Streptomyces venezuelae: one gene and its partner. The protein of the gene in region 1 interacts with the protein of each later gene in a pairwise test. Links are inferred from orthologs where the notes say so. Each region holds a gene or a part of one and is shown in the gene's direction. Other genes may lie near its edges.

What was found.
Region 2: the proteins of DEJ47_RS22810 (region 1) and rlmB interact in binary tests that used the Escherichia coli proteins (3 or more experiments, as listed by UniProt). The link is inferred for Streptomyces venezuelae from one-to-one orthologs.

The regions. Positions count from the first base shown.
Region 1 is NZ_CP029193.1:4,892,253-4,895,126, forward strand. It holds DEJ47_RS22810 (NAD(P)H-hydrate dehydratase), read left to right. Parts: upstream 1-651; coding sequence 652-2,097; downstream 2,098-2,874. Other genes in the region: coaA (type I pantothenate kinase), read right to left, coding at 1-164; DEJ47_RS22805 (holo-ACP synthase), read left to right, coding at 235-603; alr (alanine racemase), read left to right, coding at 2,173-2,874. UniProt on the Escherichia coli protein: Bifunctional enzyme that catalyzes the epimerization of the S- and R-forms of NAD(P)HX and the dehydration of the S-form of NAD(P)HX at the expense of ADP, which is converted to AMP.
Region 2 is NZ_CP029193.1:3,782,280-3,790,048, reverse strand. Bases 2,472-5,244 are described here. They hold rlmB (23S rRNA (guanosine(2251)-2'-O)-methyltransferase RlmB), read left to right. Parts: upstream 2,472-3,270; coding sequence 3,271-4,218; downstream 4,219-5,244. Other genes in these bases: DEJ47_RS17440 (DoxX family membrane protein), read left to right, coding at 4,315-5,244; cysS (cysteine--tRNA ligase), read left to right, coding at 2,472-3,132. Outside these bases: ispD (2-C-methyl-D-erythritol 4-phosphate cytidylyltransferase), read left to right, coding at 1-671; ispF (2-C-methyl-D-erythritol 2,4-cyclodiphosphate synthase), read left to right, coding at 661-1,176; DEJ47_RS17455 (PPOX class F420-dependent oxidoreductase), read left to right, coding at 1,244-1,648; more of cysS, read left to right, coding at 1,729-2,471; more of DEJ47_RS17440, read left to right, coding at 5,245-5,994; DEJ47_RS17435 (NDP-sugar synthase), read right to left, coding at 6,088-6,807; DEJ47_RS17430 (hypothetical protein), read right to left, coding at 6,844-7,305; DEJ47_RS17425 (ABC transporter ATP-binding protein), read right to left, coding at 7,574-7,769. UniProt on the Escherichia coli protein: Specifically methylates the ribose of guanosine 2251 in 23S rRNA.

The DNA.
Region 1 (2,874 bases):
AGGCCGCGGAGCTGTTCCACCTCTTCCGCCGTCAGGGGGAGCGGCGTCTTCTCGCGAAGCGCGCTCCACTCGGTGCGGGTGAGGTCGACGTAGGGAGTCGCCTCCGGCCTGGGCCGGTGGGCGCTCCGGGGTGCCGTCGGGGGCACGGAGACCGAAGAGATCACAGTCCATTGTTACGGCTGTCCGAACAGGACGGGGGGTGGGGTGGGGGGTGGGGTGTGTCACGCTGAGCCGGTGATTATTGGGGTTGGCATCGATGTCGCGGAGATCGAGCGGTTCGGCGCCGCGATGGAACGGACGCCCGGGATGGCGGATCGGCTCTTCGTGGAGAGCGAGTTGCTGCTGCCGGGCGGGGAGCGGCGGGGCATCGCCTCGCTGGCGGCGCGGTTCGCGGCGAAGGAGGCGTTGGCCAAGGCGCTGGGGGCGCCCGCGGGGCTGCGGTGGACCGACGCCGAGGTGTACGTCGAGGAGAGCGGGCAGCCCCGGGTCCGGGTGAAGGGGACGGTGGCCGAGCGGGCCTCGGCGCTCGGTGTGCGGTCCTGGCACGTGTCGCTCAGCCATGACGCGGGGGTCGCCTCCGCGGTGGTGGTGGCGGAGGGCTAGGCGGGCTCCGTTCGGCGGGGACGCCTCGCGCGGGGGCAGACTGGGCGTATGCGTACTGCGTACAGCGTGGAGAGCGTCAGGGCGGGCGAGCGGGTCGTCATGGACCGGGGGCCCGAAGGTGTGTTGATGCAGCGTGCGGCGGCCGGTCTCGCCGCCGAGTGCGCCCGGCTGCTCGGCAAGGTGTACGGGGCGAGAGTCACGCTGCTCGTGGGCAGCGGGGACAACGGGGGTGACGCCCTGTATGCCGGTGCCCGGCTCGCCCGGCGCGGCGCCGGGGTCAGTGCCGTGCTGCTCGCCCCCGAGCGCGCGCATACCGGAGGGCTCGCCGCGCTGCGGGCAGCCGGCGGCCTCGTGGTGGGCGCCGACGAGGCGCGGGCCGAGGGTGTGGTCGCGCGGGCCGGGCTCGTCGTGGACGGGATCGTGGGGATCGGGGGCCGGGGCGGGCTGCGGGAGGACGCCGCGCGGCTCGTGGCGGCGGTGCGCGACGCCGTGGTCGTCGCTGTGGACCTGCCGAGCGGCGTCGACGCCGACACGGGTGAGGTGCACGGGGACGCGGTGCGGGCCGATGTGACGGTGACGTTCGGCGCGTACAAGCCGGGTCTTCTCATCGATCCGGGCCGGGAGTACGCCGGTGTCGTGCGGCTCGTCGACATCGGGCTCGCACCGGCGGACCTGGGGCGGGCGGAGGCGGAGGCGCTGCAGTTCGCGGACGTCGAGCGGCTGCTGCCGGTGCCCGGCGGGGAGAGCGACAAGTACCGGCGCGGGGTCGTGGGCATCGTCGCCGGGTCCGAGCGGTATCCCGGCGCCGCCGTGCTCGCCGTCGCGGGCGCGCTGCGCGGGGGCGCGGGAGCCGTCCGGTACGTGGGTCCCGCCGCGGACGCCGTCATCGCGCGGTTCCCCGAGACCCTGGTGTCGACGGGGCCGCCCTCCAAGGCGGGGCGCGTGCAGGCGTGGGTCGTGGGCCCCGGGCTCGGCGAGGACGCGGAACGGCTCGGCGAGGTGCTCGCCGCGGATGTGCCCGTGCTGATCGACGCCGACGGGCTGCGGCTCGCCGGGGAACGGGACGTACGGGAGCGGCGGGCCCCGACGCTCCTCACCCCGCACGCCGGGGAGGCCGCCGCGCTGCTCGGCGTGGCCAGGGAAGAGGTCGAGGCGGGGCGGCTCTCCGCCGCACGGGAGCTGGCGCGGCGGTACGGGGCGACGGTGCTGCTGAAGGGGTCGACGACGCTGGTGGCCTCGGGCGAGGGCCCCGTACGGGTCAACCCGACCGGGACACCGTGGCTCGCCACGGCGGGCAGCGGCGACGTGCTGTCCGGGCTCGCCGGGTCCCTCCTCGCGGCCGGTCTCGACGCGCGGGACGCGGGGTCCGTGGGCGCCTACCTCCACGGGCTCGCCGGGCGGTACGCGTCGGAGGGGGCACCCGTGGGGGCGCACGACGTGGCGAACGCGATTCCGGCGGTGTGGCGGGAGGTGGGGCGGCCCGATCGGGGGTGAGCGGGCCGGGCCCCGGTCGGGGCCAAGGCCTGCGGGAGCAGGGGGTGTCGGCGGGCTCTGAGACACTTGTCCGCGATGAACGAGACAGCACCCTTCCGTGTCCGGGCCGAGATCGACCTCGCCGCCCTCCGCGCCAACGTGCGCGCGCTGCGCGCCCACGCGCCGGACGCCGCGTTCATGGCCGTGGTGAAAGCGGACGGTTACGGCCACGGGATGGTGCCCTGCGCCAGGGCCGCACGTCAGGCCGGCGCCACGTGGATCGGCACCGCCACTCCCGAAGAAGCCCTGGCCCTGCGCGCCGCGGGGCTGCCCGGCCGCATCATGTGCTGGCTGTGGACGCCCGGCGGGCCCTGGCGGGAGGGCGTCGAGGCCGACCTCGACATGTCGGTCAGCGCGCTGTGGGCGCTGGAGGAGGTGACGGCCGCCGCGCGTGCGGCGGGGCGGACCGCGCGTGTCCAGCTCAAGGCCGACACGGGGTTGGGGCGGAACGGCTGCATGCCCGCGGACTGGCCCGATCTCGTCGACCGCGTCCTGCGTGCCGAGGCCGAAGGCCTGGTCACGGTCACCGGGCTCTGGTCGCACTTCGCGTGCGCCGACGAACCCGGGCACCCGTCGATCGCCGCGCAGCTCACCGTCTTCCGCGAGATGGTGGCGTACGCCGAGGACCGGGGGCTGCGTCCCGAGGTGCGGCACATCGCCAACTCCCCGGGCATGCTGACGCTTCCGGAGGCGCACTTCGACCTCGTGCGTCCGGGCATCGCGATGTACGGCGTCTCG
Region 2 (7,769 bases), 1.1 Mb from region 1 along the record:
GCCCGGGCGCCCCCAAAGCGCTTCGCGCGCTGAACGGCACCCCGATGCTGATCCACGCCGTGCGCGCCATGGCGGAGTCCCGCGCCGTCTCCCTCGTCGTCGTCGTGGCGCCCCCGGACGGCGCCGCCGCGGTCAAGACCCTCCTCGACGACCACGCGCTGCCCGAGCGGACCGACTTCCTCGTCGTGCCCGGCGGGGAGAGCCGCCAGGAGTCCGTGCGGGCCGGCCTGGACGCGCTGCCGCCCGGCTTCGACATCGTGCTCGTGCACGACGCGGCCCGCCCGCTCGTGCCGGTCGACACGGTCGACGGCGTCATCGAGGCCGTGCGCGACGGGGCTCCCGCCGTCGTCCCCGCGCTCCCGCTCTCCGACACGGTCAAGCAGGTCGAGCCCGCGGCGGAGCAGGACGCGCCCGAGCCCGTCGTCGCCACGCCCGAGCGCGCCCGGCTGCGCGCCGTGCAGACCCCGCAGGGCTTCGACCGCGCGACGCTCGTACGCGCCCACGAGAGCGTCACCGGACAGGTGACGGACGACGCCGGCATGGTCGAGCAGCTGGGGCTGCCGGTCGTGTGCGTGCCGGGCCACGAGGAGGCGTTCAAGGTGACGCGTCCCCTGGACCTCGTGCTCGCGGAGGCGGTCCTGGCCCGGAGGAGGGCGAACGATGGCTTCTGAGACCGATGAGGCACAGGTGCGGGCCCTCCTCCCCCAGGTGGGCATCGGCACCGACATCCACGCCTTCGAAGAGGGCCGCGAGCTGTGGTGTGCGGGCCTCAAGTGGGAGGACCAGGGCCCCGGTCTGGCCGGGCACTCCGACGCCGACGTCGTCGCGCACGCCGCGTGCAACGCGCTGTTCTCCGCGGCGGGCCTCGGCGACCTCGGCGCCCACTTCGGCACCGGACGCCCCGAGTGGTCCGGCGCCTCCGGCCTGACCCTGCTCGCCGAGGCCGCCCGCATCGTCAGGGACGCCGGCTTCGCCATCGGCAACGTCGCCGTCCAGGTCATCGGCGACCGCCCGAAGATCGGCAGGCGCAGGGACGAGGCCCAGAAGGTGCTCTCCGATGCGGCGGGCGCCCCGGTCTCCGTCTCCGGGGCCACCACCGACGGCCTGGGCTTCCCGGGCCGCGGCGACGGCCTGGCGGCGATCGCCACCGCGTTGGTCGTACGTACGTCGTCGTAGGGCGGGCAATGGGGTATTCGTATGCCTCGTACAGACAAACCCCGCACGCCCCACGAAGGAGTGAGCCATGTCCGCCCAACTCTCCGACGACCTCAAAGCGCTGCTCGACACGCCGGTCTTCATCAACGTCGCGACCATTCAGCCGGACGGGAGTCCGCAGGTGTCCCCGGTCTGGGTGAAGCGTGACGGGGACGATGTGCTGTTCTCGACGACGGTCGGCCGGCGCAAGGAGAAGAACCTGCGGCGGGACCCGCGGGTGACGGTGCTGGTGCAGCCCTTCGACGCGCCGTACACGTACGCGGAGATCCGTGGGACGGCGGAGATGACGACGGAGGGCGGGCAGGAGCTCATCGACGAGCTGTCGTTGAAGTACACGGGCAAGAAGTACGCGGAGTTCAACCCGGCCTCGAAGAACGACTCCCAGCGGGTCGTGGTCCGGGTGAGCGCGCGGAAGGTGGTCGGGAGCATCTGAGGGCGGGCCTCACGTCACAGTCCGTGCACGGTGGGGCCAGGGGGCGTGGGGCACTGTCCCGCGCCCACTACCCTGGAGTGGTGACGATTCGCCTGTACGACACCAGCGCCCGGCAGATCCGTGACTTCAGCCCCCTCAACGACGGCTGTGTCTCGATCTACCTCTGTGGTGCCACGGTGCAGGCCGCCCCGCACATCGGGCACATCCGGTCCGGTCTGAACTTCGACATCATGCGCCGCTGGTTCGCGTACCGCGGCTACGACGTGACGTTCATCAGGAACGTGACCGACATCGACGACAAGATCATCCGGAAGTCGGGTGAGCAGGGCAGGCCCTGGTGGGCCATCGGGTACGAGAACGAGCGCGCGTTCAACAGCGGTTACGACGCGCTCGGCTGCCTCCCGCCCACCTACGAGCCGCGTGCCACCGGCCACATCACCGAGATGGTCGAGATGATGCGCGGTCTCATCGAGCGCGGGCACGCCTACGAGGCCGACGGCAACGTCTACTTCGACGTGCGGTCCTTCCCCGGCTACCTGGAGCTCTCCAACCAGGACCTGGACGATCTGCGCCAGCCCTCGGGCGAGGGCGAGACCGGCAAGCGCGACCCGCGTGACTTCGCCATGTGGAAGGCGGCCAAGGAAGGCGAGCCGAGCTGGGAGACGCCCTGGGGGCGTGGCCGGCCCGGCTGGCACCTGGAGTGCTCGGCCATGGCCCACAAGTACCTGGGTGAAGAGTTCGACATTCACGGGGGCGGGATCGATCTGATCTTCCCGCACCACGAGAACGAGATCGCGCAGGCCAAGGCCTTCGGTGACACCTTCGCGCGCTACTGGGTGCACAACGGCTGGGTCACCATGAGCGGCGAGAAGATGTCCAAGTCGCTGGGCAACTCGGTGCTCGTGAGCGAGATGGTCAAGCAGTGGCGGCCCATCGTGCTCCGCTACTACCTCGGCACCCCGCACTACCGCTCGATGATCGAGTACAGCGAGGAGGCCCTGCGCGAGGCCGAGTCCGCGTTCGCCCGCATCGAGGGCTTCGTGCAGCGCGTCGTGGAGAAGGCCGGCGGCGTCGTCGAGCCCGCCGCCCAGGTCCCGCCCGCGTTCGCCGACGCCATGGACGACGACATGGGCGTCCCGCAGGCGCTCGCCATCGTCCACACCACGGTCAGGCAGGGGAACTCCGCCCTCGCCGCCGACGACAAGGAAGCCGCCGTCGCACGCCTCGCCGAGGTGCGGGCCATGCTCGGCGTCCTCGGCCTCGACCCGCTCGACCCGCACTGGGCCGGCGGCGAGACCGACCGCGGCGAGGACCTGCACGGGGCCGTCGACACCCTGGTCCGACTCGTCCTCGACCAGCGCGAGGCCGCCCGGTCCCGCAAGGACTGGGGCACCGCCGACGCGATCCGCGACCAGCTCAACCAGTCGGGCCTCGTCATCGAGGACAGCCCGACCGGTCCCCGCTGGACGCTCGGCCCGCGCTAGGCCACAGCCGATGTGCCGCCCGGATGTGCCTTACGGCCTTCCGGGCGGCACACTTCATAGACGTACACCCAGTACACCGACGTACACCCGCGCGCGTACGCACGTACGCGCCCACGCATCACGACAGACAGGTAGGTCATGGCCGCTAACAACCGCCGCATGTCCGGCAAGAAGGGCGCGCAGGTCGGCAGCGGCGGCAATCGGCGCCGCGGCCTGGAGGGCAAGGGTCCGACGCCGCCCGCCGAGATGCGCAAGGGGCATGTGAAGAACCGCATCGCCAACGCCAAGGCCAAGAAGGCCGTCGGCCGCCGCACCGCCACGCCCAAGGGGCGCGGCGGCAAGGGCACCTCCGAGATGGTCGTCGGCCGCAACCCGGTCTTCGAGGCGCTGCGCGACGGCGTGCCCGCCTCCACGCTCTACGTCCAGCAGTTCATCGACAACGACGAGCGGGTCCGCGAGGCGCTGCAGCTCGCGGCCGAGCGCGGCGGCATCCACCTGATGGAGGCGCCCCGCCCCGAGCTGGACCGCATGACGAACGGCCTCAACCACCAGGGCCTCGTGCTCCAGGTCCCGCCGTACGAGTACGCGCACCCGGAGGACCTCGTCGCCGCCGCGTTCGACGAGGGCCAGGACCCGCTGATCGTCGCCCTCGACGGCGTCACGGACCCGCGCAACCTCGGCGCGGTCGTCCGCTCCGTCTGCGCGTTCGGCGGCCACGGCGTGCTCGTGCCCGAGCGGCGCGCCGCCGGTATGACGGCCGGCGCGTGGAAGACGTCCGCGGGCACCGCCGCGCGGACGCCGGTCGCCCGCGCCACGAACCTGACGCGCGCCCTGGAGCAGTACAAGAAGGCCGGCGTCGCCGTGGTCGGCCTCGCCGCCGACGGCGAGCACGAGGTCGGTGACCTGGAGGCGCTGTCCGGTCCCGTCGTCATCGTCGTCGGCAGCGAGGGCAAGGGCCTCTCGCGCCTCGTCGGCGAGACCTGCGACTTCCGCGTGCGGATTCCGATGCCGGGTGGCGCGGAGTCCCTGAACGCCGGTGTCGCGGCGGGCGTCGTGCTGTACGAGGCGGCGCGGCGCCGCGCCTGATTCCCCGGGGATGTCCGGGCCGCGGTGATCTTTTGACGCGGTCCGGACATTTCTCCATGGTCAAGGCAGTGTCCTAAACACACATCACTCGGTTAGATGAGTGTGGACACCAGAACACCCCGCACTCCCACTGGGGGAAGCTCGTCAGGTTTTGACGATGCTCCCGCGCTGAGCATGGTGAAGGTGCCGAGCGACCCGGCGCAGGTCATCGTCAATCACGCGAGTTTCCGCGTGCAGCTTCCCGCCGCTGGGCGCACTCAATCCCCGCGTATCTCACGGCACTTGGGCATGCCCGACGAGACGGCACGCATGCCCGCCGCCGCCGCGGCCGGTGCGGCCGCCAAACGCCGCGCGCCCGTCGTCTGGAGCGGGAAGTCCGCCCCGGACGACACGGGCGCCATCAGACTGCTGCAGGCCGTGCGCGGCGGCGGCGTGCGCCGTTCGGCCGAGGAGGCCGGTCCCTACAACAGCGCGGAGGACGCGGGCGCCACCCAGGTCATCCCCCGCGTCGGCGTCGACGAAGGACCGGAGACCGTCGAGACGCCCGCCGTCATCGGCCCGCGCACCCCCGAACCCGGCACCCGGATGCTGCCGCAGATGCGGCTGCCCGGCAGCGACTACGACGAGCGGCTCGAGCAGGAGTACGACGACCGCGGCTACGACGACGCCGACGACGACGCGTACGACGACGAAGGCGGCACGCAGCGGGCGCGCAGGCACGGCTCGGACCCCGTCCGGCACGCCTACTACCCGGGCCGCCGCATGAACCTCGGCGTCGTCCTGCTCCCGATGCGCGTCTTCCTCGGGTTCATCTCCATCTACGCCGGCATGGGCAAGCTCTGCGACCCCGTCTACTTCGACGGCGGCCAGCGCGGCTCCATGGTCAAGTGGCTCAACTCGCTGCACCCCTGGGCGCTCGCCGAGCCACTGCGCGACTTCGCCCTCCAGCACCCCGTGGGCGCCGGCCTGTGCATCGCCTTCCTCCAGGTCGTCGTCGGCGTTCTGACGGTCCTCGGGCTCTGGCAGCGGGTCGCCGCCTCCGTCGGTGTGCTGCTCTCGGCGGCGCTCATCGTCACCGTCAGCTGGAAGACCGTCCCCGCCTACGACGCGCCCGACATCATCTACCTCGCCGCGTGGTCTCCGCTGATCATCGCGGGCGCACCCGTCTACTCCGTCGACGGACGCCTCGCCGGTGAGGCGTGGCGCACGCTCGGGCCGCGCTCCGACATCTGGGACCTGCGGCGGCGCGTGCTGCGGCGGGGCGGTCTGATCGGCGGGATCGTCATCGGTCTGACGCTGCTCATCGGCTCGATGCTGGGCGGCGCGGTGCGGGACGCGGACCGTGTCACCGTGCCCGGCCCCGGCGAGGCCCCGCGCAACGAACTGCCGGGCTCCGCGCTTCCCCAGGACCCCGCGAAGAAGCGGCAGAAGCAGCGCTCCCAGAGCCCGTCCGCGTCATCGAGCTCCCCGACGCAGGGCCGCGGCTCAGCGAGCCCCACGCAGGGCGCCACGGCCCCGGGCACGGCCCGCGAGACCGGCACGGTCGGTTCGGGCGGACAGCCCAGCCAGACGCAGGGCAGCAGCACGGCGGGCCAGGCCCCGCCGCAGCAGTCGGCGCCGCAGCAGCAGCAGCCGGCCGCGGGAACGACCGCGGGGCCCTCGTCCAGCGGCGGTTCGGGCGGCGCGCAGAGCGGTACCAACGCGTCCGGTGGTTCGGGGGGCGGTTCGGGCGGCGAGCAGCCCGGCGGCCTGCTGGGCGGTGTGCTCGGCCGCTGACCGAGGACGCCGGTACGCGTACGTACGTCGATGGGCCCCGCACAGCGCGTGTGCGGGGCCCATCGACGTACCGGAGTCGTTGGGGCGGCAGGGTCAACGGCCCTGCGCGGCGAGCTCCTTGGCGGCCTCGGTGAGGTCCTTCGCGGTGTCGATCGCGCGCCAGTAGGCGCCCTGCGGCAGTGGGAAGCCCGCGAGGCGCTTCGCGCGGGCCAGGCGCGGGAACGTGGTGCGCTCGTGGTCGCCGAGGTCCGGCAGGAGCGAGGTGAACTCGGCCGCGAAGACGTACACGCCCGCGTTGATGAGGTACGGGGACGGCGGAGCCTCGACGAAGTCCGTGATGTGGCCGAACGCGTCGGTCTCGACGGCGCCCCACGGGATGCGGGGGCGGGCCAGGGCGAGGGTGGCCGTGGCGTCGCGCTCGGCGTGGAAGGCAGCCATGTCGCGCAGCGAGAAGCGGGTCCAGATGTCGCCGTTCGTCGCGTACCAGGGCTGGTCCGCGTGCGGCAGGTGCCGGGCGGCGTACTTGAGGCCGCCGCCGCGGCCCAGGGGCTCCTTCTCGACGACCGTGGTCACGTTCAACGGCAGGTCGGCGGAGTCCAGCCACTCCTGGAGGACCTCGGCGAGGTGGCCGCAGGAGACGACGGCATCCGTCACGCCTTCCTCGGCGAGCCAGGCAAGTTGATGGCCGATGATCGGGGTCCCCGTGCCGGGGATCTCGACCATCGGCTTGGGCCGGTCGTCGGTGTACGGGCGGAGCCGGGAGCCCTGGCCACCGGCCAGGACGACAGCCTGCGTGGGCTTCAGCGTGGTCATGCCGGAAACCCTACGCGGCGGTACGCGGCCGGCCGCTCAGCCCTTCTGATGGGCCGCGGCCACGCCCGTGGCGAAGGACGTGTCGCAGACGGGCCTGGCGTACGACTGGGCGCGTGTCGGGCCGTAGACCCGCACGGCGGCACGGCCGAGCGCGCGGGCCAGCGCGGCACAGTGCCGGGCGAGCGACGGGTGGCGGTTCACCTCCTGCTGGAGGTGCGTGAGCGCCACGCCCGGGTTCTTCTCCTGGAGTTCCAGGAGGAGCCGGTCGCGCAGGACGTCCTGCGGGGCGCGGGACTTGGCGGGCTTGGAGAGGTTGTCGGCGGATGCGGTGAGCATCGAGTCCGAGGCGTTCCCCGACCAGTTGACGCTGGTGACCGCGAGGGTCCCGGAAAGCACCAGCATCACGGGCAGGACGAGAGCGAGCGTGCGGCCGATGCGACGGGCGGGGCCCCGGTGGGCTCGGCGCGGCTTCTGGGTGTAGTTGGCGGAGTGCGTCACGCGAGGAGCGTAGCGCTAGGTGATGATTTGGCGACATTTAGTCACCCGGTCGAGCGACAGGGAAGAGGTTTCCTCTGGAGCGGTGTTGACGCCGGAACGTCGAAATGACCGATGTGCCGGGGTATTTGTCGACAACGGGGTGGGGTTCGTGGTGGCGGACGGGCGTACGCGAAGGGCCCCGCACGCGGGGTGCGGGGCCCTTCGGGACCGTGGCGTTCGCGGCCTGGATCCGGCTGCTTCCGGTTGCCTCCGGTTGCTTCCGGCTGCCTCAGTCGCTGAGGCGCTCGCCCGTGGAGGTGGAGAACACGTGGGTCTCACCCGGACGGGGCACGACGTGCAGCTGCGCGCCCTTGTCCGGTACCTGGCGGCCGTTGACGCGGACGACGAGGTCCTTCTGCTCGCCGCCGACCTCGGCGGTGCCGTAGACGTAACCGTCGGCGCCGAGCTCCTCGACGACGTTCACG